4 regions of the Streptomyces sp. NPDC007971 genome follow, and region 2 is predicted to be linked to each of the others. Evidence: riboswitches for the same ligand, from Rfam matches in the RefSeq annotation. Region 2 holds a riboswitch; each other region holds the start of a gene.
What was found. Region 2 has a riboswitch for cyclic di-AMP ahead of ACFZCP_RS06375 (transglycosylase family protein). Riboswitches for the same ligand answer to the same signal wherever they lie in the genome.
Positions count from the first base shown of each region.

Region 1: another riboswitch for cyclic di-AMP. It lies ahead of ACFZCP_RS27285 (transglycosylase SLT domain-containing protein); the one in region 2 lies ahead of ACFZCP_RS06375 (transglycosylase family protein).
Region 3: another riboswitch for cyclic di-AMP. It lies ahead of ACFZCP_RS24870 (peptidoglycan DD-metalloendopeptidase family protein); the one in region 2 lies ahead of ACFZCP_RS06375 (transglycosylase family protein).
Region 4: another riboswitch for cyclic di-AMP. It lies ahead of ACFZCP_RS35375 (NlpC/P60 family protein); the one in region 2 lies ahead of ACFZCP_RS06375 (transglycosylase family protein).

Region 1 covers NZ_JBIBJK010000013.1:189,844-196,785, forward strand. The annotation lists gene ACFZCP_RS27265 (FAD-dependent oxidoreductase) at 1-42, shown strand, start outside; gene ACFZCP_RS27270 (hypothetical protein) at 194-781, opposite strand; gene ACFZCP_RS27275 (carboxymuconolactone decarboxylase family protein) at 855-1,316, shown strand; gene ACFZCP_RS27280 (HAD family hydrolase) at 1,381-2,193, shown strand; gene ACFZCP_RS27285 (transglycosylase SLT domain-containing protein) at 2,226-2,714, opposite strand; cyclic di-AMP (ydaO/yuaA leader) riboswitch at 2,718-2,917, opposite strand; gene ACFZCP_RS27290 (polyprenyl synthetase family protein) at 3,448-4,458, shown strand; gene ACFZCP_RS27295 (outer membrane lipoprotein carrier protein LolA) at 4,741-5,937, shown strand; gene ACFZCP_RS27300 (ATP-binding cassette domain-containing protein) at 6,156-6,942, shown strand, end outside.
Region 2 covers NZ_JBIBJK010000002.1:562,951-569,892, forward strand. The annotation lists gene ACFZCP_RS06350 (glycoside hydrolase domain-containing protein) at 1-395, shown strand, start outside; gene ACFZCP_RS06355 (SurA N-terminal domain-containing protein) at 599-1,246, shown strand; gene ACFZCP_RS06360 (nucleoside triphosphate pyrophosphohydrolase) at 1,344-2,375, shown strand; gene ACFZCP_RS06365 (cytochrome P450) at 2,372-3,640, shown strand; gene ACFZCP_RS06370 (transglycosylase family protein) at 3,807-4,904, shown strand; cyclic di-AMP (ydaO/yuaA leader) riboswitch at 5,087-5,259, shown strand; gene ACFZCP_RS06375 (transglycosylase family protein) at 5,264-5,977, shown strand; gene eno (phosphopyruvate hydratase) at 6,319-6,942, shown strand, end outside.
Region 3 covers NZ_JBIBJK010000011.1:307,142-314,083, reverse strand. The annotation lists gene ACFZCP_RS24880 (PrsW family glutamic-type intramembrane protease) at 1-1,281, shown strand, start outside; gene ACFZCP_RS24875 (aldo/keto reductase) at 1,457-2,413, opposite strand; gene ACFZCP_RS24870 (peptidoglycan DD-metalloendopeptidase family protein) at 2,588-3,622, opposite strand; cyclic di-AMP (ydaO/yuaA leader) riboswitch at 3,630-3,797, opposite strand; gene ACFZCP_RS24865 (SpoIIE family protein phosphatase) at 4,046-5,242, opposite strand; tRNA gene ACFZCP_RS24860 (tRNA-Met) at 5,500-5,573, opposite strand; gene ACFZCP_RS24855 (dihydrofolate reductase family protein) at 5,639-6,772, opposite strand; gene ACFZCP_RS24850 (MarR family transcriptional regulator) at 6,846-6,942, shown strand, end outside.
Region 4 covers NZ_JBIBJK010000021.1:125,370-132,311, reverse strand. The annotation lists gene ACFZCP_RS35385 (ATP-dependent Clp protease proteolytic subunit) at 1-596, shown strand, start outside; gene ACFZCP_RS35380 (hypothetical protein) at 604-912, shown strand; cyclic di-AMP (ydaO/yuaA leader) riboswitch at 1,346-1,476, shown strand; gene ACFZCP_RS35375 (NlpC/P60 family protein) at 1,479-1,952, shown strand; gene ACFZCP_RS35370 (LysE family transporter) at 1,960-2,595, opposite strand; gene ACFZCP_RS35365 (LysR substrate-binding domain-containing protein) at 2,680-3,618, shown strand; gene ACFZCP_RS35360 (ATP-binding protein) at 3,714-4,169, opposite strand; gene ACFZCP_RS35355 (helix-turn-helix transcriptional regulator) at 4,382-5,242, shown strand; gene ACFZCP_RS35350 (DUF397 domain-containing protein) at 5,252-5,476, shown strand; gene ACFZCP_RS35345 (aminotransferase class I/II-fold pyridoxal phosphate-dependent enzyme) at 5,682-6,809, opposite strand.

The DNA of each region.
Region 1 (6,942 bases), on a different contig from region 2:
TCGCCGCGCCTGGCCGGACACCTGGCGGCGGCCCACCCCTGAGGCCCGCACGAAAGCCCGCTGAGCTTCGCATCCCCGAGGCTCGGACGAAGCGCCTGGGCCTCGCAATCCCGAGGCCCGGACGAACCCTGAGCCGGCCTTCACCGAGGTACGAATCCCCTGGGCCGGCCGCCCCGAGGCCCGTGCGAAGCCTCTACGCCTCCCAGCCCGCCCGCTGCCACCGGACGAAGTCCTCGATCAGCGCGGGCGGGTTGGCGGCCTCGGTGGCCTCCAGCTCCCAGCCCGGGCAGTACATGTCGAAGATCACGACGGGCAGCGGACGGCCGAGGACCTTCTCGATCCGGCCGTCCGCGTGCAGCCGGCGGGCCAGCTCGATGCAGGCGCCCGCGAAGTGCTCCTGGAGCAGTTCGCGCCGGATGTCCTGATCCTCCTCGCTGTCGTCGTCCTCGAACCACAGCCCGAGATCCTCGACCTCCGCGGCGTACAGCCGGGCGCCGGCCGGGTCCTCGGGGACGTTCCCGAGCATCTCGAAGCCGTCCAGGAGCCAGCACGCGTAGTTCCAGCGGGCCTCGCCGGGATCCTCGGGGCGCTTCTCCCGCTCGTACTGGGTCTCGGTGTTGTAGCCGATGGCCACATAGGGGCGGCGGTCGTCGTCGTCCACCCGCCAGATGCGGAAGGAGAGGGCGTAGATCTCCGGTTTCAGCTCCTCGGGGAAGCGCTCCAGGACACCCGTCGCCGCCTCGAGCAGATGCGCCGGAAAATCCTCGTGCCGATCGGTCACAACGTCCGCCCCCGTTCCGTCAGTGCAGTGCGAGCAACTTAGCGGGCACCACTGACACGCAGGAGGCAGCACCATGCAGGCACGGATGACGAACCCGGCGCACGTTCTTCCGGGTGCCCTGAAGGGCATCGGCACGATCTTCCAGGCGATCGGCGAGGGCGGGCTGCCCGAGGAACTGGCGGAGATCGTCGGGCTGCGGGCCAGCCAGATCAACGGCTGCAGCGCCTGTGTGCACGGTCACACGGTCAACCTGCGCAAGGCCGGCGCGAGCGAGGAGCGGATCGCCGCCGTCGGCGCCTGGCGCGAGGCGCCCTTCTTCACCGAGGCCGAGCGCGCGGCGCTGCAGCTGGCCGAGCGGGTCACGCGGCTCGCCGACCGCTGCGAGGAGCCGGTGCCGGACGCGCTGTGGGACGAAGTGGCCGACCACTTCGACGAGAAGCAGCTCTCCGCGCTGATCCTCACCGTCTCGCTCACCAACATGTTCAACCGGATCAACACCACCATCAAGGAGCCCGCGGGCACCACTTGGGGGTGAGAAGCAGACAAGTACGGGAACAGCAGGGTGAGTCGGTGGGCCGCACTGTCCGTATTCTCTGATCATGGCCGCACCCCCCGCTTACGCACTGATCGCCACGGACCTGGACGGGACACTGCTGCGCGGTGACGACACCGTCTCCGACCGGTCGCTGGCCGCGCTCGCGAGGGCGGTGCGATCCGGGGCCCGGCATCTGGTGGTGACGGGCCGCCCGGCCCCCCGGGTGCGGCCCCTGCTGGAGGACCTCGGGTGCACGGGGCTCGCGGTGTGCGGGCAGGGCGCGCAGGTCTACGACGCCGGAGCCGACCGTCTGCTGTGGTCGGTGCGCCTGGACCGGGAACTCGCCGAGACCGCGCTCGGCAAGATCGAGGCCGAGGTGGGGCAGGTCTGTGCCGCCGTCGACCAGGACGGCGTGGACGGGCTGACGCTGATCGAGCCGGGGTATCTGATGCCGCACCCGACCCTGCCCGCCGTGCGGGTCGGCCGCCGCGACGACCTGTGGTGCGAGCCCATCAGTAAGGTGCTGTTGCGCCATCACGCGCTGTCCGACGACGAGTTGGCGGCGGTCGCGCGTTCGGCGGTGGGCTCGCTGGCGACGGTCACGATGTCGGGGCCCGGGACCGTGGAACTCCAGCCCTGCGGTGTCACCAAGGCGACGGGGCTGGCGCTGGCCGCCGACCACCTGGGGATCCCCGCCGGCCGGGCCCTCGCCTTCGGAGACATGCCCAACGACATCCCGATGTTCGACTGGGCCGCGCACGGCGTCGCCATGGCCAACGCCCACCCCGAGCTCAAGGCCGTCGCCGACGAGGTCACCCTGACGAACGAGGACGACGGCATCGCCGTCGTCCTCGAAAGGCTGTTCCCGGCCGGCTGACCGGGACCAGCGGGGCCCGCCGCGGGCGCTCGTCAGTAGGCGCCGTTGACGTTGTCCATCGACCCGTAGCGGGCGGCCGCGTAGTTGCAGGCGGCGGTGATGTTCGCGACCGGGTCGTAGATGTCGAAGGACGTTCCGGCCACGTGGTACGCGTTGAACGTCGGGTCGATCACCTGGAGCAGGCCCTTGGACGGTATGCCCTTGGCGGCGTTGGAGTCCCACAGGTTGATGGCGTTCGGGTTGCCCGAGGACTCGCGGATGATGTTGCGGTGGATGCCGTTGTAGGTGCCCGGGATGTGCTTCTCGGCCATGATCGCGAGCGATTCGCGGATCCAGCCGTCGAGGTTGTTCGGGTACCCGGCGAGCGTGGTGGACGGCGTGGTGGCCGTGGGGGTGGCGGCGGAGGCGGTGGTCGCGCCGAAGAGAGGAAGGGCGAGTACGACAGCACCCGTGCCCGCGACGGCGAGCGTGCGCACGAGGCGGTCGGTGCGGGTGCGGAGGTGCTGAGCGGCAGCAGGCATGGCGTGGTCCCTCTCCGTCGCCTGCGAGGTGAGCTGTCGGGTTCGGGCTCGGGGAGCTGCCCGGCCGCGCCTCCTGGGAGGCACGACTACACCCCTAGCCGTTCCGGTGACGACATGTGCAGTTGCGCATGTGCCGGCCGGTCCGGCGGCTTACCTGGGTTCCCCCGCTCCTGCCGTACGAATGAGTTCGTCGATGGGTGATGTCAGACGCGGCAGGATTCGGCGTCCGCCTGACGTGCCGGAAGCTATGCGAGAGCAGATGTCCGGAACAAGTACCTGATTCACCCAACGCGCCAGTTGACCTTGGTCTGTCCCGTATGGGGTACTTGATCCTTTGCTGTTGCCAATCCTCAACTGGCCGGTACGGCAAGGGGAAACGCCGTTTGTTCCCGCTGGCTGGATATGGAGGCCCACGTGACCCAACTCACGAAATGGCAAACTGTATCAAATCAGACATGAGGGATTAGAGGGATTCGCTGGGCGTGCTGCAAAAGGAGTAATTCGCTCACGGCACGGTTCGCGACAAAACGGACGGGATCCTGTTAAGTCAATGGATATCTGTCCTTATCAGATGATCAGGAACATACCGGTCGTGATCCGATAGGGCCCGGGCTGGACCGGTGGGCGCTATCGGTGATCGAAACAGGACCGGATACGCTGACTTGAGTGATGGCAACGACCTATCGACAAACCGTGTAACCGCCAGCAGACACCAGCAGACAGGAGACCCCTCGTGACCGTCGTCGGGCCGTTCGGGCTGAGCGTGCGGGACCAGGCTCTGGAAGCCGATGTCCAGGCCGGATTGGCGGCTGTCGAGGAAGGCTTGCTCGAAGCCACCAAGAGCGAGGTCCCGTTCATCACGGAGGCCGCGCAGCACCTCGTACGGGCCGGTGGGAAGCGGTTCCGGCCGCTGCTCGTGATGCTCGCGGCGCAGTTCGGCGACCCGTACGCGCCCGGCGTCGTACCGTCGGCCGTCGTCGTGGAGCTGACCCATCTGGCCACGCTGTACCACGACGACGTCATGGACGAGGCGGCCGTGCGGCGCGGTGTGGACAGTGCCAACACGCGCTGGGGCAATTCGGTCGCGGTCCTCACCGGCGACTTCCTCTTCGCGCGCGCCTCCCAGATCCTCGCCGACCTCGGCCCCGAGGCGGTGCGGGTGCAGGCCCTCGCGTTCGAGAGGCTGGTCACCGGGCAGATCCTGGAGACCGCGGGTCCCTCGGACGGCCGCGATCCGGTCGAGCACTACCTGGACGTGCTCGGTGGCAAGACGGGATCGCTGGTGGCGGTCTCGTGCCGGTTCGGCGCGATGATGTCCGGCGCCGACGAGACGGTCGTCGACGTGCTCACCCAGTACGGCGAGCGGCTCGGGGTCGCCTTCCAGCTCGCGGACGACGTCCTGGACATCGCCTCCGACTCGCGCGAGTCCGGCAAGACCCCGGGAACCGACCTGCGCGAGGGCATCCCGACGCTGCCCGTGCTCCGGCTGCGCGAGCGGGCCGCCCGCCTCGGCCTGCCCGAGGACCTCGCGCTGTGCGAGCTGCTGGACTCCGACCTCAGCGACGACGCCCGGCACGCCGAGGCGCTCACCGCCCTGCGCGCGCACCCCGCCCTGGAGCAGGCCCGCCGGGACACCGTCCGGTACGCGGAGGAGGCGCGGGCCGCGCTGGCCCCGCTGCCGGAGTGCGACGCCAAGGCGTCGCTGACCGAGCTGTGCGACGCGGTGGTGCACCGGGCCGGCTGACCCCGGTGGTGCACCGGGCCGGCCGGCCCGGTGCGGCCTGTCCCCAACGAGTGTGAGGGCGGCGTCTTGCGCACGACCCCTACGGGTCGGGGGAGACGCCGCCCTGATGTGTCATACCGCAGGCGTACACGGAGTTGGCTCCGAGGTCTGACGCTTCCGCGCGGCCGATTTGGTCAGATGGAGACCACGGAAATCACCACTCCTCACCGATTCGGGTGAGAATGGCGGCTCAGGTGGACCAGCGTGGGGACAGCCGCCGCCGACGACGGAGGTAAGGCACAGATGGCACCGTACGAATCCGACGACGCAGCGGGCGCCGTACAGGACGAGGACCTGCGCTCCGGACGCCGCAAGGCCGCCCGGTACGTGGTCCCGGTCGCGGTGGTGGGGGTGGCTGCGGCCACGATCGGGCTGGTCCCGGCGCTCGCCGCCTCCGGTGACCCCGACCTGCCGAAGATCACCGCACAGCAGCTCATCGAGAAGATCGCCAAGTCCGACGTGCAGCAGATGTCCGGCACGGTGAAGATCAGCACCGACCTCGGCCTGCCGAACCTCGGCGGCCTGGAGAGCAGCCTGGCCTCGGGGGCGGCCCAGGGCCGCGACGGCTCCTCCGCCGACCCGACGTCCAAGCTCACCGAGCTGGTCTCCGGCACGCACACCCTGCGCGTGGCCGCCGACGGCCCGGACCGGCAGAAGCTGTCGCTGCTGGAGAGCGGCGCCGAGTACAGCCTCATCCACAACGGCAAGAACGTGTGGGGCTACGACAGCAAGAGCAACGAGGTCTACCACGGCACCGGTGCCGCCTCCGGCAAGGAGCACCGGGCCGAGCCGCCGGCCACGCCCAAGGACTTCGCCGAGAAGGCCCTGAAGTCGGTCGACGACACCACGTCGGTGACCGTCGACGGCACCGTCCAGGTCGCCGGACGCGACGCCTACAAGCTGCTGATCAAGCCCAAGCAGTCCGGCACCACGGTCGGCGCGATCAGCATCGCCGTGGACGCGAAGACGGGCCAGCCGCTGAAGTTCACGCTGACGCCGAAGAGCGGCGGCGCCGCCGTTCTGGACGCCGGCTTCACCCAGGTCTCCTTCGGCAAGCCGGCCGCCTCCACCTTCGACTTCACCCCGCCCAAGGGTGCGAAGGTCACCGAGGAGAAGCAGGGGTCCAAGGTGCCGGAGCACGCCCCGAAGGGTGGCGAGGACTTCGCCAAGGGCATGCAGGGCTCCACCGTGCTCGGCAAGGGCTGGACGTCCGTCGCCACCTTCGACACCGGCGCCAAGGGCGGCATGCCGTCCGGCTCCCAGGGCGGCGCCTTCGGCGGCTTCCTCGGCTCGCTGGGCGACAAGGTCTCGGGCAAGTTCGGCAAGGGCACGGTCTTCTCCACCCGTCTGGTCAACGCCCTGATCACCGACGACGGCAAGGTCTACGCCGGCGCGGTCACCAAGGACGCCCTGGTGAAGGCGGCGAACGAAGGGAAGTGACCCTGCGGGACCTCCGGGACCTGTAGAACCTGTGGGGTCTCAGGGGCCCCGGACCTCCGGGGCCTTCTGCCTCCGGGGCCTGCGGGCCCTGGAGGCTTCGGGGTCTTCGGGCCCCGGGATTTAGGGGACTTCGCGGGCACCGGGGACTTCGCGGGGTTTCGGGTCGGGGGCCCTAAGGCCCCGGAGGCGTACCTGGGACACGACGAATCGAGGGACCGATGGGCGAACCGTCCACCACGGAGCGGGACTCGGGGGACGCCTCGGAGCGGGACGCGCAGGGCGAGCGGTCGCCTGCCATCGCCACGCGCGGCCTCACCAAGCGCTACCGCGGCGGACAACTGGCCGTCGACGGCCTCGATCTGACCGTCCCGGCGGGCAGCGTCTTCGGCTTCCTCGGCCCGAACGGCTCCGGCAAGACAACCACCATCCGCATGCTGATGGGCCTGATCGAGCCGACCTCGGGCACGGCCCGGGTGCTGGGCCGCCCCATGCCCCGGGCCACCCGTGCCGTCCTCCCGCAGGTCGGCGCACTGATCGAGGGCCCGGCGCTGTACGGCTTCCTCTCCGGCCGGGACAACCTGCTGCGCTACGACGCCGCCGACCCGACCGCGGACCCCCGCACCCGGCGCGCCCGCGTCGCGGCCGCCCTGGACCGGGTGGGTCTCGCCGCCGCCGCGGGCAAGAAGGCCAGGGCTTACTCCCTCGGCATGAAGCAGCGCCTGGGCCTGGCCGCCGCGCTGCTCCAGCCGCGCAGCCTGCTCGTCCTGGACGAGCCGACCAACGGCCTCGACCCGCAGGGCATGCGTGAAATCCGCACCCTGATCCGCGAGTTGGCCTCCGACGGCACGACCGTCTTCCTCTCCTCCCACCTCCTCGACGAGATCGAGCAGGTGTGCACGCACGCGGCGGTGATGGCCCAGGGCCGCCTCGTCACGCAGGGCGCGGTGGCCGACCTGGCGGCCGGTGCGCACGGCCGGCTGGTGGTGACCACGCCGGATCCGGCCG
Region 2 (6,942 bases):
CGCTCGGCATGAAGGCCGGCAGCGCGGTCTACCTCGACATGGAGGCGTACGACACGACGAACAAGTCGTGCAACGACGCCGTGCTCACCTACGTCCGCGCCTTCGACAAGCAGCTGCACGCCAAGACGTACCGGGCCGGCTTCTACGGCTTCACCAGCTCCAGCGCCAAGGCCGTCGCCACCGCGAGCGACAAGACCGACCTGCCCGGCAACCTCTGGTACGCCCTGTGGGACAGCAAGAACACCACCACGACGGACTGGCCCTGGGGATCCACCCAGTTCACCGGTCACAGCCGCGCCCACCAGTACATGGTGAACAGCAAGGAGTCGCACGGCGGCGTCACCCTCACCGTCGACCGCGACGCGTGGGACGCGCCCGTCGCCATCACCGGCTGACTGTCGCCATCACCGGCTGACGGCCGCCGCCGGCGGCCGGGAGCGGGCGGTGAACGAGCGGAGCTGAGCGGCCGGGCGACGGGGCGGTACCAGAACACCCGAGGAATCGTTGGTCGAATGGGTTGGCCAGAGCTTGGCCGCTGCCTACCATCGATCACCGCAAGACTTTGTGCTCCGTCGCACAATCTCCTCAGGAGGCTTCCTTGCACCGCCGCCGTCGCACCGCGCTCGTCCTGTCCGCCGCGATCGCCGCCGCGGCACCTCTCCTGTCCGCCTGCGGAAACGAAGCGCACGCGGGCGCCGCGGCCGTCGTCGGAGGGCAGCGGATCACGGTCGCACAGCTGGAGAACAGGGTCGACGAGGTCCGCAAGGCGCAGCGCGCCGCCGTGTCCGACGACACCCAGTACCAGCAGGTCCTCTCCTCCACCTCCGGCCTGACCCGCGACACCCTGCACAACATGGTCCTCGACCGGGTGCTGCACCGTGCCGCGCAGGACGAGGGCATCTCCGTCACCCGCAAGGAGGTCATGGAGATGCGCGCCGGCCTGGAGCAGCAGGCCGGGGGTGCCCAGGGACTCCAGACGGCCTGGCTGCAGAAGTACGGCATCGCGCCCCGGCGCCTGGACGACAACCTCCGCCTGCAGATCGAGGCGCAGAAGCTCGCCGCGAAGCTCGGGACCGACACCACACAGCCCGCCTTCTGGAAGGCCCTGTCCCAGGCCTCCGCGGAACTCCACGTCGACCTCAACCCGCGCTACGGCTCCTGGGACGTGCAGAAGAGCAGCCGCGTGGACGCGAAGACGCCGTGGGTCCGCGAGGTCACCACGGGGACGCAGCAACAGCAGGCGTAGAGGCAGGGCCCCACATCATCGGTCATACGATCACAGAAGCTTCCGGCCCTGTGGACAACCGAGCCCCCGCCTGTGCGCCGTGGGTTACGTTCGGAGCGTGAACGAAACCAGCCCCGACGCCGCCCCCGGCCGCATCGTCCTGCTCACCACCAGCCACCGCGTCGCGCCCGGCCTGCTGTCCTGGCCCGCCTGGCAGGCGCTGCGCACCGCCGACGCCGTGCTGTGCGCGGACGGCGCCCATCCGCAGCTGCCGTATCTGCGCGAGGCCGGGATATCCGTGGCGGAGGCGTCTCCCGCTGCCCAGGAGCTGGTCGACCTCTGCGCCGGCGGGCGGACGGCGGTGGTCGTGGCCACGGGCGAGGGCGAGCCCGCCCTCACCGACGGTCTGGCCCGCCTGGCCGGCAGCGGCCGCGTCCGCATGCCCGAGCTGGAGCTGCTCCCCGCCTCCTACGACCTGCCCGGCGCCCGCCTCCTCGACCTCGTCCAGGTCATGGACCGCATCCGCGTCGAATGCCCCTGGTCGTCCCGCCAGACCCACCAGGGGCTGGCGAAGTACGGCATCGAGGAGGCCTACGAACTGGTCGAGGCGATCGAGGCCGGCGACCGCGAGGAGCTGCGGGAGGAGCTGGGCGACGTCCTGCTCCAGGTCGTCTTCCACTCCCGCATCGCCGAGGAGCACCCGGACGCGCCGTTCTCCGTCGACGACGTGGCCGGCGGCATCGTCACCAAGCTCATCCACCGCCATCCGCACGTCTTCGGCGACGAGAGGGCCGAGACACCGGAGGACGTCAAGGAGCACTGGCTGCGCACCAAGGCCGAGGAGAAGCGCCGCACTTCGGTCACCGAGGGCGTTCCCCTCGGCCAGCCCGGCCTCGCCCTCGCCGCCAAGCTCGCCTCCCGCGCCCGTACGGCGGAGCTGGACGTCCCCCTGCCCCGGGGCGAGGGCATCGGCTACGAACTGCTGGCGCTCGCGGTGCGGGCCGAGGCGGACGGGGTGGACCCGGAGGCGGCCCTGAGGGCGGCGGCGCGGGCGTACCGGGACGCCATCCGGGCGACGGAAGGCGTGCCCGCAGCGGGCGGCAGGAGCGAAGCGGCCTTCGGTGAAAAGCCGGATACGGTCGAGGAGTGATGGACCAGCCCCACCCCCCGACGGCCCCCGACCTCTTCACCTGGGAGTTCGCCACCGACCCCTACCCCGCCTACGCCTGGCTGCGCGAGCACGCACCCGTGCACCGGACCCGGCTGCCCAGCGGGGTGGAGGCCTGGCTGGTCACGCGGTACGCCGACGCCAAGCAGGCCCTCGCCGACCAGCGGCTGAGCAAGAATCCCGCGCACCATGCCGAGCCCGAGCACGCCAAGGGGAAGACCGGCATCCCCGGTGAGCGCAAGGCCGAGCTGATGACGCACCTGCTCAACATCGACCCGCCGGACCACACGCGCCTGCGCCGCCTGGTCAGCAAGGCGTTCACGCCCCGTCGTGTCGCCGAGTTCGCGCCCCGGGTGCAGGAGCTGACCGACCGCCTCATCGACGGGTTCGCCGGGACGGGCTCCGCCGACCTCATCCACGAGTTCGCCTTCCCGCTGCCCATCTACGCCATCTGCGACCTGCTCGGCGTCCCGCGCGAGGACCAGGACGACTTCCGGGACTGGGCGGGCATGATGATCCGGCACGGGGGAGGACCCAGGGGCGGGGTCGCGCGGTCCGTCAAGAAGATGCGCGGCTATCTCGCCGACCTGATCCACCGCAAGCGCGAGGCACTGCCCGCCGAGCCCGCGCCCGGCGAGGACCTGATCTCGGGCCTCATCCGCGCCTCCGACCACGGCGAGCACCTCACCGAGAACGAGGCCGCCGCCATGGCCTTCATCCTTCTCTTCGCCGGCTTCGAGACGACCGTCAACCTCATCGGCAACGGCACCTACGCCCTGCTCACCCACCCCGGGCAGCGGCGCCGGCTGCAGTCGTCGCTGGCCTGCGGGGAGCGGGACCTCCTGGAGACCGGTGTCGAGGAACTCCTGCGCTACGACGGCCCCGTGGAGCTGGCCACCTGGCGGTTCGCCACCCGGCCGCTGACCATCGGCGGCCAGGACATCGCCGCCGGGGACCCCGTGCTCGTCGTCCTCGCCGCCGCCGACCGCGATCCCGAGCGGTTCGCCGACCCGGAGGTGCTGGACCTGTCCCGCAAGGACAACCAGCATCTCGGCTACGGCCACGGCATCCACTACTGCCTCGGTGCCCCCCTCGCCCGGCTGGAAGGCCAGACCGCCCTCGCCACCCTTCTCACCCGCCTCCCCGACCTGCGGCTCGCGGCCGACCCGGCCGACCTGCGCTGGCGCGGCGGGCTCATCATGCGCGGTCTGCGCACGCTGCCCGTGGAGTTCACGCCCGTCCCGTGATCACGCCCGCCCGGGCACGTCCGGCAGACATCAATTTTGTGATCTTCACGTGATCTACGCGGCATTAACTTGTGACAAGTGATCGTCTGCCTATACGTTCACCCATCAGCGTGGCGCCCAGCTTCACCTGCCACGCCGGTCCCGTTGTCGCACGAAAGGCTTCCGCATGCTCACCGGGAACGGTCGTCACCGTCGCCCCCGCCAGGCTCCGGCTCTCCTCGTCGCGGCCGGAGTGACCGGCTCCGCCATCGCCATCCCGCTCCTCGGCGCCGCGAGCGCCAACGCGGCCGACGGCACCACATGGGACAAGGTGGCCCAGTGCGAGAGCGGGGGTTCGTGGAGCGCGGACAACGGCAACGGGTACTACGGCGGCCTGCAGATATCCCAGGACGACTGGAACGCGTACGGCGGCTCGGAGTACGCCTACAGCGCCGACCAGGCCAGCCGTTCGCAGCAGATAGCCGTCGCCGAGAAGATCCTTGCCGACCGGGGCACCACCCCGTGGGCCACCTGCGCCCTGCTCTCCGGCCTGACCTCCAACTCCGGCTCCGTGAACGTCGACACGGGCCTCGGCGACTCCGACGCGCAGGGCTCCGACGCGCAGGGCTCCGACGCGCAGGGTTCGGACGCGCAGGGCTCCGACGCGCAGGGCTCGGACGCCCAGGGCTCCGACCACTCCTCCCAGTCCAAGCACTCGTCCGACTCCGGCGATTCTTCCGACTCTTCCGGTCTGCCGGATTCATCGTCTTCGTCGCCCTCGTCCGATTCCTCCTCGGGTGCGCACGCCAAGCCGTCCCCGAGCACCGGTAAGCAAGCCGGTTCCGATGGCTCCGACAAGACCGATGAAACCCCCAAGTCCGACAAATCCTCCTCGCCCGGCTCTCAGGGCGAGCAGGGGGGCGACTCGCCCACCGCGGACCCCGCCGGAGAAGACCCGGACAATTCCGGGCAGATCGATGGCTCTTGGAGCCTGGTCGACACCGGCGCGCTCAGCAGCGGCGGACGTCACCGCGGCGGGAGCGCGGACGAAAGCGCGACCACAGACGGTCGGAGCGATGCCTCCTTGGGCCGTCACGCCTCCCGTGACGCGAGCACCTACACCGTTCGTGAGGGCGACACCCTCGTCTCCATCGCCGACTCCCTTGACGTCGACGGCGGATGGTGCGGCCTGTATGCCGAGAACAAGAAGGCCATCGGCGCCGACCCGAACGACATCACTCCCGGTCAGACCCTGAATATCGGTGCGGAAAAGGGCGGAAAGTAGCGGGAGTTGGCGCCCCGCTTCATGCCTAATGTCCGGTTTGGCGAAAGTGTGGGATGAGTCTCAGAAGCCCTGATCGTCTTTGAAATTCCGCCGAGCGCATGGCTACGGTCGAGGCCGCTCGTCACCACGAGCCCCGGCAGTCGCAACGCCGAGTCCTGCCAGCGGTTGCCCGGGAACAGTCGTCGCGTCATGCGCCGTAGGCAGGAGCGGGGGACCCAAGGTAAGTGCCGGGCCCGGCAGTTGAGACTGCTGGAACCGGCTGGGGGTGAAGCCGTGCCTCTCCAGGAGGTGCGGCCGGGCAACTCAACCGGCCCGAACCCGACAGCTCACCTCGCAGGCGTCGGTGAGGGGATCGATCCATGCTGTTTTCCGGCAAGGGCAAGCACCGTCGTCCGTCCAAGGCCACCCGGGTCATCGCGCTCGCCGGTGTCACCGGCGCCGTCGTCGCCGCCCCGCTGATGGCGGCCGGCAACGCCTCCGCCGCCACCGCCTCCGAGTGGGACGCGGTCGCCCAGTGCGAGGCCGGCGGCAACTGGTCCATCAACACCGGCAACGGCTACTACGGCGGCCTGCAGTTCTCCGCCTCCACCTGGGCCGCGTACGGCGGCACCGCCTACGCCGCGCAGGCCAACCAGGCCACCAAGGCGCAGCAGATAGCCGTCGCCGAGAAGGTCCTCGCCGCCCAGGGCAAGGGCGCCTGGCCGGTGTGCGGCACGGGGCTGTCCAGCACCCCCTACGGCGGCTCCGCCCCCACCACCGAGTCGAAGAGCGCCCCGGCGAAGCCCGCCCCGGCGAAGCCCGCCGCGCCGAGCACGACCTCGCGCTCCACCGACACGCAGGCCGCCTCCCGCTCGGCCGAGCGCCCGGCCCCGAGCAAGACCGTCACCACCCCGACCGGCAAGAAGGTCAAGAAGGGCGACGGCGAGTACAAGGTCGTCAAGGGCGACACCCTCAGCACCATCGCCGAGAAGCACGGCGTCAAGGGCGGCTGGCAGAAGCTGTTCGAGCTGAACAAGGACATCGTCGAGGACGCCAACCTCATCTACCCGGGTCAGCAGCTGCACCTGAAGTGACACCGGGTTCCCACCGGAACCACAGCGCTCTCACAAGGCCGGCCCCCATTCCGAAGGCCTCGTGAGGGTCACCCCCCGTCCCCACGGGCTCCCCGCCCCGGCGCGTGTTCCCCCGTACGCGCCGGGGCGGGGTTGTTTGTTCTCCCGGCCCGGCTCGCCGCTCCGTTTCCCCACTCTTCAGCCGGACCTCATCCGGAAGCCTCTTTGTTCCGAGGGTGAACAATAGGTACCGTCTCCCTGTCCACGGGGCGGTCGGTCGATGGCCGACGCCCCCGGGACGGTTAGGCTCTAGTCGCAAGGCGCACCCGCCCCGCACAACCAGCGTCACATCCATGAAGGAGATGCTCGTGCCGTCCATCGACGTCGTCGTAGCCCGGGAAATCCTGGACTCCCGAGGCAACCCCACGGTCGAGGTCGAGGTCGGCCTCGACGACGGCAGCACGGGTCGTGCCGCCGTCCCGTCCGGCGCCTCCACCGGTGCCTTCGAGGCCATCGAGCTGCGCGACGGTGACCCGAACCGCTACCAGGGCAAGGGCGTGGAGAAGGCCGTCCTCGCCGTCATCGAGCAGATCGGCCCGGAGCTGGTCGGCTACGACGCCACCGAGCAGCGCCTGATCGACCAGGCCATGTTCGACCTGGACGCCACCGACAACAAGGGCTCCCTCGGCGCCAACGCCATCCTGGGTGTCTCCCTCGCCGTCGCCCACGCCGCCTCCGAGGCCAGCGACCTGCCGCTCTTCCGCTACCTGGGCGGCCCGAACGCGCACCTGCTGCCGGTGCCGATGATGAACATCCTGAACGGCGGCTCGCACGCCGACTCCAACGTGGACATCCAGGAGTTCATGATCGCCCCGATCGGCGCGGAGTCCTTCTCCGAGGCCCTGCGCTGGGGCACCGAGGTCTACCACACCCTCAAGAAGGTCCTGAAGAGCAAGGGCCTGTCCACCGGTCTCGGCGACGAGGGC
Region 3 (6,942 bases), on a different contig from region 2:
CCGACCTACTCCCCCGGCCCCCGAAGCGGAGCGCATCCGCACTGGTGGCAGCGTCGGTGGGTGCGCTACGGAGCGCTGATCACGCTGCTGGCGATGTCCGGTCTGGTCATCCTCGCCCTGGTGCGCCGGCAGACCGGCACGGAGGGCCTCCTGGTCGGGCTGGGGCTCGCCGTCCTGCCCGTGCCGTGGCTCATAGCCGCGTTCCGGTGGCTGGACCGGGTCGAGCCGGGGCCCTGGCGCAATCTGCTCTTCGCCTTCGCCTGGGGCGCCTGCGCGGCGGCGCTGATAGCCATCGTCGCCAACAGTTTCGCGACGAAATGGATCGCCACGGCGACGGCCGACCCGGCCAGTGCCGACACCCTCGGCGCGACCGTGATAGCGCCGGTCGTGGAGGAGTCCGCCAAGGCCGCGGCCGTGCTGCTGGTCTTCCTCTTCCGCCGCCGTGACTTCACCGGGATCGTCGACGGCGTCGTCATAGCCGGGCTCACCGCCACCGGGTTCGCCTTCACCGAGAACATCCTCTACCTGGGCACGGCCTTCGGGACCGACCAGATCACCGGCGACCGCGGCATCGCCTCCGTCACCGCCGCCACCTTCTTCGTGCGCATCGTGATGTCGCCGTTCGCGCACCCCCTGTTCACCGTCCTCACCGGCATCGGTTTCGGCATCGCGGCGCTCTCGGCCGAGAGGCAGCACGTCCGGCGCGTCCTGGTCCCGCTCGGCGGGCTGCTGCTCGCGATGAGCATGCACGCCTTCTGGAACGGCTCCTCGACCTTCGGCGAGTACGGCTTCTTCGCCGTCTACGGCGGCTTCATGGTGCCCACGTTCGGGCTGCTGACCTGGCTGGCGGTCTGGACGCGGCAACGGGAGCTGCGGACCGTGCGGGAGGAACTGCCGGCGTACGTCCACGCCGGATGGCTGGGGCCGGCCGAGCCGTTCGTGCTCGGGTCGATGCGGGCGCGGCGAACGGCGCGGGACCATGCCCGCAGGCACTTCGGGGGGCGGCCGGCCGCGCGGGCGGTGGCACAGTACGAGGCGTACGCCACCTCGCTGGCGTTCCTGCGGCAGCGGGGGCGGCGCGGGCGGGCCGGGGCCGACTTCGTCGCGCGGGAGCAGGAACTGCTGGCCGAGCTGTGGAAGCGCCGGGAAGTGGCCCGGCCGGCGCTGGAGCACGCGGCGCTGTCGGCCGCCCCGGCCCAGCCGCTGTACGGGGCGCCGGTGGCCTACTGGTACGGCCATCCGGCAGCGCCCCATCCCGCGTACAACCCCTATCGCACCTAGGCAGATCGCACCTGGACAGGGTGTGCAGGGGCAGCCCGGGCAAGGGTTGCGGAGGGCATCCGGCGCCCGACCAGCCAAGCCCACCCGAAGTCGGCGTCCGATCGGGTGGGCTCAGGCCGAAGTCGGCGTCCCACCAGCCAAGCCCGACCCGAAGTCGGCGCCCGGTCGGCTGGGCTCAGGCCGATGCCTCCGTGAGCTGCTTCAGCTCCTCGTCGGTCAGTCGCAGCTCCGCGACCTTCAGCAGTGCCGGAAGCTGTTCCGGGGTGCGTGCCGAGGCGATGGGGGCCGTCACCGTGGGCTGGGCGGCCAGCCAGGCGAGGGCGACCGTGGCCACGGGGGCCTCGTGGGCGGTGGCGATCTCGTCCAGGGCCGTGAGGACCCGCCGGCCGCGCTCGGACTGGAGGTGCCTCGCGGCCGCACCGGCGCGGGCGCTGTCGACCGTCGTACCGGGGCGGTACTTGCCGGTGAGGAAGCCGGAGGCGAGCGCGTAGTAGGGGACCGCCGCGAGGCCCGCGCGGGCGGCGACGTCCTGCAGCGGGCCCTCGTAGGTGTCGCGGGAGACCAGGTTGTAGTGGGGCTGGAGGGCGACGTAGCGGGCCAGGCCCTCGCGCTCGGAGAAGTCCAGAGAGGCCCGGAGCCGCTCGGGGGTGATGTTGGAGGCGGCGATCTGACGGACCTTGCCCGCCTTCACCAGGTCGTCAAGGGCGCCGATGATCTCCTCGACGGGGACCTCGGGCTTGTCGTAGTGGGTGTAGTAGAGGTCGATGTACTCGGTGTCCAGGCGGCGCAGGGAGGCGTCGGCAGCGGCCTTGATGTTGGCCGCGGACAGGCCCTGGTACTCCGGGTGCTGGCTGACCTTGGTCGCGATGACGACGTCGGAGCGGTTGCCGCGGGCCCTGACCCACTTGCCGATGATCGTCTCGGACTCGCCGCCCCTGTTGCCCTCGGCCCACGCCGAGTAGGCGTCGGCGGTGTCGACGAAGTTGCCGCCGGCGGCCGTGTAGGCGTCCAGGACGGCGAAGGAGGTGTCCTCGTCGGCGGTCCAGCCGAAGACGTTGCCGCCGAGGGCGAGCGGGAAGACGCGGAGGTCGGAGGAGCCGAGGGTGCGGCGTGAGGCATGGGAGTCGGTCATGTCCCGGTTCAACGATCACATCCGTCCCGTCCATTCCGCGATTGCTGCGAATGGTGGGGGCCGGACGACCGGCAGCCCTGACGTCGGGGGGTTGTCGTCAGGGCTGCCGGGGACCGGATGAGGGGGTACCGGGGACCGGATGAGAGGGTGCCGAGGCTCAGGCGTCCCGGCCGGTCAGGGGTTGAGGCCCTTGTCGCGCAGCCACGGCGCCGGGTCGATGCCGGTGGCCTGGCCGTTCGGGTGGACCTCCAGGTGGAGGTGAGGCCCGGTGACGTTGCCGGTGGCGCCGATGCGTCCGATGACGTCTCCGGTGCTGACCTTCTGGCCGACGGAGACGCCGATCGAGGACTGGTGGCAGAACCACAGCTCGGTGCCGTCGTCCAGGGTGAGGACGGTGCGGTAGCCGTAGGCGCCGGCCCAGCCCGCCTGGGTGATGGTGCCGCTGTGGATGGCCTTGATGAGGGTGCCGGTGGGAGCGGCGAAGTCGAGGCCGGTGTGGTAGCCGGAGGACCACATCGAGCCGGGCTGGCCGAAGGTGCCGGTGATCGTGTACGAGACGACCGGCAGCTTGTACTCCTTGGCCAGGGCGGCCAGGCGCTCCTCCTCGGCCTTCTTCTTCGCGGCGGCCTCGGCCTTCTCCTTGGCGGCCGCGGCCTTGTCGGCGGCTTCCTTCTGCGCCTTGGCGGCCGCGGCGGCGCTCTGCTTCTCGGCGTCGGCGAGGGCGGCGGCGGTGGCCTTGCTGTCGGCCTTGCTCTGCTGCTGCTCGGCCTGCGCCATGATCCGGTTGCGCAGGGCCTCGCCTGCGTTGCCGCTCCGGTCGCTGTCGGCGGAGGTCACCCCGACCTTGCTCAGCGTGGGCGTCGTGGCCTTGGCCGCGTCGGAGGCGGAGGAGTCGTCGAACAGGGAGCCGACGGAGGGCAGGTCGGGCATCGAGAGGGACACCGGCGGCTTGCCGGTGTGGGCGCTGGCCATCCCGCCCGCGCCGACGGCGGCTATCACGCCGACGCCGAGGACGGTGGAGCTGCGGGCGAGTCCGCCGCGCTGCTTGGCGACGCGGTGCCGGCCCCGCACCGGGCGGACGGAGTCCTCGGTGGGGTTCCATTCCTCCCAGGGGCCCTCGTCAGTGCGGTGGTCGCCGTAGCCGAAGGTCTCGGTCTCGCGCTGAGCCGGGATGAACGGGGCTTCTGGGGCAGGCCGGTTGGACGCCACGAAGGCGTGCTCCTTTCCTTCCTCCGCCTACCGGGTTAGCTGACGGGTTCGGAGCGGAAGGTCTCCTACGCGCGTAAACCGGCCGTGGACTCGCAAAGTTCACGACGGTGTCTGCGCGATTCACCCCAAGGTGGTGGTTCCCCGGTTCCCTTGCGGGATTCGGCACGTGCGCACGGAGCCGCCTCGGGTGACGGCTGGGACGACCGCGCTGCGTTATCGAACGTTAATAGACCCACCTGTGAGATTCCAAGCCGTTCGGCTTGATCATTAACGTTCTTCGACGCGGACGTACGGGGTATGACCGGGGGAAAACGGGCGAGTTGACCGACGTTCAGCAGTCACAGAGGCTTTGATGGTGACTCAGATGTTATGCGGAGGGCTGTCGTCCGGTCACTGTGGGTCATGGGAGCCGGAGCCGGCCGGTCAGGGCCGCCGTACGGCCAGCAGCGCCATGTCGTCCGTCGTCCCTCCCCCGGAGTGCCGGCGCACCTCCGTGGCCAGGCGGCCGAGCAGGGCGCCCGGGTCGGGGAAGCTGCGCCCGGTGAGCCGCCGGGCGGGATCGTAGAAACGGCCGTGGCCGTCGCGGGCCTCGGACAGGCCGTCGGTGTGGAGCAGCAGGGTGGCGCCGCCCGGGAAGCCGTACTCCGTCGCCCGGTCGGGCCACAGGCCCAGGTCGCCCATGCCGAGCGGCAGTGCGGGCTCGCACGGGACCAGGGTGCGCACGGTGCCGTCGTCGTGCAGCAGCAGCGGCGGCGGGTGGCCGCGGTTGACGATCCGTACGGCCCTTTCGCCGTGCGGGAGTTCGGCGAGGACGGCGGTCGTGAAGCCCTCGAAGGCGTCGAGCCCCTCCCGTCGCGTGCCCTCGCGGGCCAGGGCGCGCTCCAGCCGCTCGGCCACCGCCTCCAGCGTGGCCTCCTGCTCGGCGGCCTCCCGGAACGCCCCGATCACCACGGCGACGGCGGCGACGGCACCGATGCCCTTGCCGCGCACGTCCCCGACGATCAGCCGGACGCCGTGCGGGCTGTCCTGCACCGCGTACAGGTCGCCGCCGATGAACGCGTCCCGCTGGGCCGCCTCGTAGCGGGCCGCGATGTCGAAACCGGCGATACGGGCGGCGGGTTCGGGCAGGACGGCCCGCTGGGCGGCCACGGCGATCTCCCGGGCGGAGGCCAGCCGCTGGTCGCCGAGGCGTACGACCTGGTTGATGACGGCGGCCAGCACGGCGACCGTGGCCACCGTGAACACCTCGGTGAACGTGCCGGCGTCCGGGCGCAGGCCGTAGCCGGCGTGCACCGCGACGGTGGCGGCCAGGGAGGCGAGGCCGGTGAGCACCGTGGTGCGCAGCGAGGACAGGGGCGCGGCGATCAGCGGGGCGGCGGTGAAGAAGGGCACGGCGGTGAAGGCGCGCGGGGTGAGCAGGTCGTAGACGATCCCGCCGCCGATCAGCAGCGCGGGCAGGGCGCCGACCAGGGCGCGGGGGGTCGGCCGGGGGCCGCGGCGCCCGTCCGGCGGGCGGGGTGCGGGACCGTCGCCCAGACCGGGGTCCGGGACGGGATCGCCGGGGAGCCGGCCGCCGGCCCTGGCGCGCGGGCTCTCCTCCTCCACCTCACCAGGACGCACTGCTCGTCTCCCGTGTTCTTGACGTACGTCCAGCGTGGCGGGGGCCACAACGGCGGGCGACTGCTGTGGACCGAGCGGATGACCGACTGTGATGTACGACACTCGGCGCGCCGGAGGGGGTGAGCGCAGGTCCGGGGCACGGCTACGGGGCCCGGGGGACGCGGGGACGAGGCGACGAGGCCCGAGGGGGCGTGGCACTGCCGCAGAAAACACTCAGGGCCGGGATCCATTGCTGGATCCCGGCCCTGAGTCTTCAGTAGCGGGGACAGGATTTGAACCTGCGACCTCTGGGTTATGAGCCCAGCGAGCTACCGAGCTGCTCCACCCCGCGTCGTTGTGTCTCTACTGTACTCCATCCGCAGGACACCGAGGACACAGGTGGGCGTGAGCCCCCGTTCAGGACAGCAGGTGGGCGTTCGGCGCCTTCGCGCGCGCCTCGTGTTCCGGCAGCAGGACGACGTCCACGCCCGCGCCCCGCAGGACCCCGCTGCCGTCGGCCGCCGTCACGAACGTGTCCGGCTCCCGCCAGGCCGTGACCACCCGGCGCACCCCGGCCCGCAGGATCAGCTCCGCGCAGGGTGCGGGGCGGGAGGCGCGGCGGGAGCAGGGTTCGAGGCTGCTGTAGACCGTGGCGCCCGCCAGGCGCGGGTCGGCCGGGCCGAGCTTGGCGAGGGCCGCCTCCTCGGCGTGCGCCACGGGGTCGCCCGCCTCGCGCGAGTGGCCGCGCGCCAGCTCGGTGCCGTCGGCGGCGACCACGACGGCGCCGACGCTGAAGGCCGTCCCGGAGGGCGGGCACAGGGCGGCCAGGTCGCAGGCGGTGCGCAGCCAGTGGTGGTCGGCGGCGGTGGCCACGGGGCCGGTGCCGGGCGCCGTGGGCTCGTAGCGCATGAGGACGACGTCCTCGATCCGGCGGGTCTCGGTGAGCCGGAGCCGGCCGCCCTGGTAGTCCCCGGGTCCGAACAGGCGCGGAGCCGCCGGGTCGCCGACGAACAGCGGGGCGAGGACCAGCTGCAGCTCGTCGGCGAGGCCCTGCTGGAGCAGCTGGGTGTGGACGGTGCCGCCGCCCTCGACCATCAGGCGCCGTACGCCGCGCACGTCGTGCAGGTGCTCCAGCAGGGCGCGCCAGTCGAGGCCGGGGCCGAGGGGGACCACGTCGGCGCTCCGGCCGAGGGCGCGCGTGGCCCGCTCGGCGCCCTTGTCGGTGGTGTACACGAGTTTCTCGCCGCCGGTGTGCCAGAAGTTCGCCGCCGGGTCGAGGTCGCCGGTGGCGGTGACGGTGACCTTCAGCGGGTACGCGGGCCTGCCCTCGGCCGTGCGGGCCGCGCGGCGCTCGGGGGAGTTCACCAGCAGGCGCGGGTTGTCGGCGCGGATGGTGCCCGCGCCGATCAGGATGGCGTCGACCGAGGCCCGCACCTCGTCGACCCGGTCGAAGTCGGCCGGGCTGGACAGCAGCAGCCGTTCGGGGCCGGTGTCGTCCAGGTAGCCGTCGAGGGAGACGGCGGCGGACAGCAGGACGTACGGGTACGGCATCGGCGCGCGCTCCCTGGCGAGGCGGAGGACTGTCGGTCTTGGTTCAAGTTTGAAACAAACCTACACTGGCGGCATGACGACCCGCTGGCTCACCCCCGAGGAGCAGCGCGCCTGGCGCGCCTACATCGCCGCCTCCCAGCTGCTGGAGGATGCGATCGACCGGCAGCTCC
Region 4 (6,942 bases), on a different contig from region 2:
GCGAGCGCACGAGCACGGGCCACCGCACGCTCGATCCGTACTCGAAGCTGTTCGAGAGCCGGGTCGTCTTTCTCGGGACGCCCCTCGACGACACCGCCGCGACCGATGTGGTCACACAGTTCATGCAGCTCGAACACGCGGCACCGGACCGGGACATCACCCTGTACCTCAACTGCCCGGGCGGCTCGTTCACCGCCATGACCGCGGTCTACGACACGATCCAGTACGTCACGTGCGACGTGGAGACCTACTGTCTGGGCCAGGCCGCCTCGGCCGCCGCGGTGCTGCTCGCGGCCGGCACACCGGGCAAGCGGTTCATCCTGCCTAACGCCCGTGTGGTGCTCGAACAGCCCGCACTGCACGAACCGGCCCAGGGGCAGCCGAGCGACCTCGTCATCCAGGCCGAGGAGTTGACGCGGATGCGCTCCCTGATGGAGACGATGCTGGTGCGGCACACCGGGCGCACCGCCGAGCAGGTCCGCCAGGACCTGGAGCGGGACCTGATGCTGGATGCGCCGGGCGCGCTCGCGTACGGGCTCGTGGACGGCATCGTCCCGGGCCGCAGGGAGACCCCCGGCGCCGGGCACGCGGGGTGAGCCCCCGATGCTTCCACCCGAACTTCCGCCGCTGCCCGCACTGACCCGCGCCGAGGGCGAACTGATCGACCGTTACCTGGAGGCGGTCGACCTGCTGGGCCGGATCAACCCGGCGCAGTCCGGGGACACCTACCGCGGACTGCGCGCGGCGCAGGCCCTGGTGCGCAAGGCGTCCGAGCTGCGCGACGCCCTGACCCTGATGCACCAGCGGGGCGAGACGGAGCTGCATGGGGACACGCTGGCACGGGCCTTGCGGGTGCTGGACGGCGAGCGCCGTACTGCGCGCGTCACGCTCCCGCCCGACTGCGTCGGCTGATCCGGACGCGCGGGTGGCCCGTCGGGCCGCCCGCGTCGACCCGTCGCCGGGGCAGGACTTCAAACGGCCCGAACGGTCTACCGCCGACCGGGGTATCTCGCGATCGTTTTCCGGGCGTTCGGACTTGCACGCACCACGCGTTTGAGGCTCGTGCATGCATGCTCCGCCCCAGGTCGGGGGCTACGTGCGGGACCTGACGATGACTCGAACATGGTGGTGTCCACCCGAACGGGTGAGTGGTGAGTAACGCCACAAATCCCCGATTCCGTTGGGATTTTCGGACAGCTGTGAGTCAAGATCCCTGTCTGACGACAAGCCCCCGCCACCGCGGCGGGGCGGTCCGGGCGGACGCCGAGTCCTGCCGCCGCCCGGATGACCGGTCGACAGAAGTGGATCGGCAGGAGTGGAGGACCCGAGCAAGACGGGTCGCCGGGACGGACGTTCGTCGCAGACGGACGGTCGTGCCGAGCAGCCCTTGGGGTGAAGCCGTGGCAACGCGGCCGGGCAACTTCGCCAGCCCGAATCCGACAGGTCATCCTTCACAGGCGGCTGACGAAGGGTTGCGCATGACTGCGCTCAATCGTGTCCCGTCGCTGATGGCCCGGGCCGGCACGGCCTCGGCCCTCACCCTCGCCGCCGTGGGCGGCTCGATCATGGTCCCGGGGCTTGCCACCGACGCCTCGGCCGCCACCATAGCGACGAAAGCCCTCCAGATCGCGGCGTCCAAGAAGGGTTCCCCCTACCAGTACGGGGCCACCGGGCCGCGCCGGTTCGACTGCTCGGGGCTGACGCTCTACTCGTTCAAGAAGGTGGGCAAGAAGCTGCCGCGTACGGCCGCCCAGCAGTACAACAGGACGCATCACATCTCGGCCGGGAGCCGCAAGGCCGGCGATCTGGTGTTCTTCCACTCGGGTTCCAGCGTCTACCACGTCGGTATCTACGCGGGGAAGAACAAGATCTGGCACGCACCGAGGACCGGGGCCGTGGTGCGGCTGGAGAGGATCTGGACCAGGAGCGTCTGGTACGGCCGGGTCAGCTGACCCGGGCTCAGCGCAGGAGCGGCTCCAGCAGAAGAGCCGCTCCCAGCGCCGTCAGCGCCACCCCGGTGCCCGCCTGCAGCATGCGGGCGGCCCGGGGTCGGCGCAGCCACCTGCCGAGCCGGTCCACCAGCAGGGCCACCACCTGGAACCAGGCCAGCGCGATCACGCAGACGATCAGCGCGAGCAGCAGTGTCCTGGGCAGGGCGGAGCCGCCGGACGGCACGAACTGGGGCAGCAGGCTGAGGAAGGTCAGTGAGGCCTTCGGGTTGAGGACGTTGGTGACGAAGCCCTGCCGGAGCGGGTGCCCGGCCGAGTGCGCGGCCGACGGGTGCCCGGCCGAGGCCGCGTCCTCGGCGGCGGACCGCCGTAGCGGCCACAGGGTCCGCAGCCCGAGCTGCAGCACATAGGCACCGCCCAGCAGTTGCAGCGCGCGAAAGAGCGCGGGTACGGCGACCAGCACCGCCGCGACCCCGGCCACCGCGAGTGTGGTGTGCACGAGGAGGCCCGCGGCGATCCCGAGCCCGCAGACCGCGCCGGCCCGGCGGGAGACCAGGGCGTTGCGGACCACCACCGTGAAGTCGGCGCCGGGCATGGCGACCAGACCGGCGGCGATCCCGGTGAAGGCGATGAGCTGTCCGTCCATGGGCCCCAGACTGCCCGGCCGTAGCCTTCATCAGGTATTTAGAATCATGGAGGTCTGCCTGAAGCAATGCTTTAGGCTGGCGCCATGTACGACCCGACCCGGCTCGCCGCGCTCGTCGCCGTCGCGGAGGCGGGCTCCATCACCCGGGCCGCCGACCGGCTCGGCTACACGCCGCCTGCACTGTCCCAGCAGCTGGCCAAGCTGGAGCGGGAGGCCGGCACGGCGCTGCTGGTGCGTCACCACCGCGGGGCGCGGCTGACCGAGGCGGGCGAAGTGCTGGTGGCGCGGGCCCGTCGGGTGCTGGACGAGATGGAGCAGGCCCGGCACGAGCTGGCCCGGCTGACCGGGCTCACGGGCGGGGTGCTGCGGCTGGGGACGTTCCCGACCGCGGGCGTCCATCTGCTGCCGCCGGCGCTGAGCGCGTTCCGCCGGGCGCATCCGGACGTCCGGCTGTCGGTCGCCGACTACGACCCGCCGTCGGGGGTCACGGCGGTGGCGGCCGGTGAGGTGGACCTGGCGCTGACCCACACCTACCACCCCGCCGAACCCGTCCCCGTGCCCTCCTCGGTCGCTCTGGAGCCGGTCCTGGAGGAGGAGCTGGTGCTGGTGACGGCTCCGGGCCACGTCCTGAGCAGCGCCTCGTCCCGGCTGCCCCTGGCGGAGCTGGCGGGGCAGCCGCTGATCAGCATGGCGCCGCACCATCCCGCCCGGCGAGGGGTGGAGGCGCTGCTGGCCGAGGCGGGCGCCACCGCGGCGCTGCTGGTGCCGACCCCCGGGTACGCCGTTGTGTGCGCACTGGTCAGCGCCGGGCTCGGGGTGGCCCTCGTACCGGAGATGGTGGCGCGGACCGCCGTCACTCCGGTCGGGGTACGTCCGTTGGAGGGGGGACGGCTACGGCGCACGATCTCGGTCGCCTTCCGGGCCGACGAGGTCGCTCCGGCGGTGGAGGCGTTCCGCGCTCTGCTGCACGGGGCCTTCGGCCGGGCGCAGCACGCCCCGGAGCGTCAGCGCCCGTCCCGGTGAACCGTCCCCCGGCCGGGTGGGCTTGGCCCTGCGGACTGCGACGGTGGGGGTGGCGGGACGCCGTCCTGGGGCCCCCGTGGACGCCCGGGCGCGCTCTAGGGGTCCGGCTGGCCCGCCGCGACCGGCTCGGCCGGGAGGGCCCACGGCAGCTCGATGGAGACCGTCTTGCCGCCCTCGCGGGTGGGGCGGACGCGGAGCTTGCCGCCGCACTCGGCGGTGAGCCAGCGGATGATGACCATGCCGCGCCCGTTGTCCTGCTGGACGGCTGCGGGCAGTCTCTTCGGAAAGCGCGGATGACTGTCCGTCACACCGATGCGGAGTTGTTCGTCGTGGTGCAGGGCGATGTCGACGGTGAAGGTGGGTGACTGTCCGAAGGTGTGCTGTACGGCGTTGGTGGCGAGTTCGGAGACGATCAGCCGCACGGTGTCGGCCGCGTCGGTGTCCGGTGGCAGACCCCACTCCGCGAGGGTCCCCACCACGTAGGAGCGGGCCGCGGAGACCGAGGCGGGATCGCTCGGCAGAGTGACGGATGCTTCCAGATGGTCTGCCATGGCGACGTCGTCCCTTTCCCACGGGCCCGCAGTCCGGCGAGGAGCGGATGGTTCGAGTACGGTCCCGCACTGGTGCTTCGTCGCCAGACTGCCATTACCGGGCCGGTCTGGGGAGCGATCCACCGGGATATGCATATATCTGTCGCTCAAAGCGGTGAACTCTGCGACGGGAGACCGTATTTGGGCGGCCCGTAAGGAGTAAGGAGTACCCCATGCAGAACGGTCCCGCGGTACGGCGCCGCAAACTCGGCGCCGAGCTGCGCACGCTGCGCACGGGGACGGGGCTCACCAGTGGCGAGGCGGCCCGTCTGGTGGGCTGGCACCAGTCGAAGGTGAGCCGCATCGAGACCGGCGCGAGCGGTGTGAAACCGGCCGATGTGCGGTTACTCCTGGATGCCTACGGGGTGCGGGACGGGCAACTGCGCGAGTTGCTGCTGATGTTGGCGGGGTCCGAGGAGGCGGGCGGGCGCAGCCGGTGGTGGCACGCCTACCGGGGGATCCTGCCGCCCACCTACCGCGATTTCATCAGCCTGGAGTCGCAGGCGAGCGAGATGCGCACGCTGGAGACCACGGTGGTCCCGGGGCTGCTGCAGACGCCCGAGTACGCCCGCGCGGTGACCCGGGCGGCCGTGGAGGGGGTCGACGAGGAGCGGCTGGACGCGCTGGTGGAGGTGCGGCTGGCCCGGCAGGACGTGCTGCGCCGGGATCCCCCACTGACGCTGAGCGCGGTGCTGGACGAGGCGGTCCTCAAACGCGACGTCGGCGGACCGGAGGTGATGGCGCGGCAGCTGGCCCGGCTGGTCGAGGCCGCACGGCTGCCGCAGGTGCGGCTCCAGGTGCTGCCGTTCGCCGCGGGGGCGCATGTCGGCCTCACCGGCCCTTTCGTTATCTTCTCATTTCCGAGCACTTCTGATCTGGATGTGGTTGTTCTCGACCAGCTGACGAGTAGCCTCTATCTGGAACGGAAAGAAGACCTCATGGCCTACTCCGAGGCCTTCAACACCCTTCAGATCCACGCCCTTTCCCCCGAGGACTCGTTGGATTACATCGCCGGGATAGGTGACGGCGCGTAAGGAGGCACCATGCCAGCACTGCCTCGGAACGTCCCTGCAAGTACCGATCTGCACGAGGCGCGATGGCTGCGCAGCAGCTACAGCACCGGAGCGAACAACTGCGTGGAGACGGCTCGGCCGCACTCCGGCCCGTGGGCCGGACTGCTCGCCGTGCGCGACTCCAAGGACCCGGCCGGACCCGCGCTGCTCTTCTCCCCCGGGAGCTGGGCGGGGTTCGTGACCGCGCTCCGGTGATCCCAGTCCCCACCGATCGGAGAGATCCGACACCGGTCGGACCGACCCGACCCGACCGACATGACCGACCGGACCGAACAGACCGACTCGACTGACTCGACCGACTCGACCTGCATGATCGACTCGATCAACCCGGTCGGACCGACCCATCCCTACTGATCAGATTCGATCACTCTCGTGCGATGCACGGCCGTGTCACGCCGACTCATGGTCGCGTTTCGTCGATCACTCGTACAGCGCGTTCGATCTCGGCCCCGGACAGGTCCGCGCGGGCGGTGAGCCTCAGCCGAGAGATGCCGTCGGGCACGGAAGGAGGACGGAAGCAGCCCACGGCCAGGCCTGCCGTACGGCAGTCCGCCGCCCATTGCACGGCCTGCTCCGGGGACGGAGCCCGCACGGAGACCACCGCGGCGTCCGGACGCACCGCCTCCAGACCCGCGGCGGTCAGGCGCGTGTGCAGCTCGACGGCGACCCCGCGGGCCCGCGCCGCCCGCGCCGGCTCGCGTCGCAGCAGCCGCAGCGCCGCCAGCGCCGCGCCCACGGCGGCGGGCGCGAGGCCCGTGTCGAAGATGAACGTGCGGGCCGCATTGACCAGATGGTCGATCACCCGCGCCGGGCCGAGCACCACGCCGCCCTGGCTGCCCAGCGACTTGGAGAGCGTGGCCGTGACGACCACGTCGTCGGCCCCGGCGAGACCGGCCGCCTCGACGGCGCCCCGGCCGCCGTCGCCCAGCACGCCGAGCCCATGGGCGTCGTCCACGACCAGACCCGCCCCGTGTTCCCGGCAGGCCCCGGCCAGCGCGGCCAGCGGTGCCGCGTCGCCGTCGACGGAGAAGACCGAGTCGGAGACGACGATCGCCGCACCCCGGTGCCCGGCGAGCGCCTTGCCCACCGCCTCCGGATCGGCGTGCCCGACCACCTGTTTGGCCGCCCGGGCCAGCCGGCAGCCGTCGATGAGCGAGGCGTGGTTGCCCGCGTCGGAGACGATGAGGGAGCCGTGCGGGCCGAGCGCGGTGACGGCGGCCAGGTTCGCCGCGTAGCCGGACGCGAAGACCAGCGCGGCCTCGAAGCCGCAGAAGTCCGCCAGTTCCCGCTCCAGCTCGGCGTGCAGCTCGGTGGTTCCGGTGACCAGCCGGGAGCCGGTGGAACCGCCGCCCCACCGGCGGGCGGCAGCGGCGGCCCCCTCGACGATCTCGGGGTGGTGGGCCAGGCCCAGGTAGTCGTTGCCCGCCAGGTCCAGCAGCGGCGAGTCGGCGGGGCGCGGGCGCAGGGTCCGCACGAGTCCGGCGCGGCGGCGCGCCTCGGCCTGCTCGTCGATCCAGCCGAACGCCATGGGTCCTCCGGGGCTTTTGTAGGTAGCGCACAGACCCTAGCGGCACGATCAGCCGCCCAGGGTGTGGCAATACCCACACGGTGATCCGTCTCCGTTGTGCAAACTCTCCTTGGCCCCGGGCGGTCCCGTACGA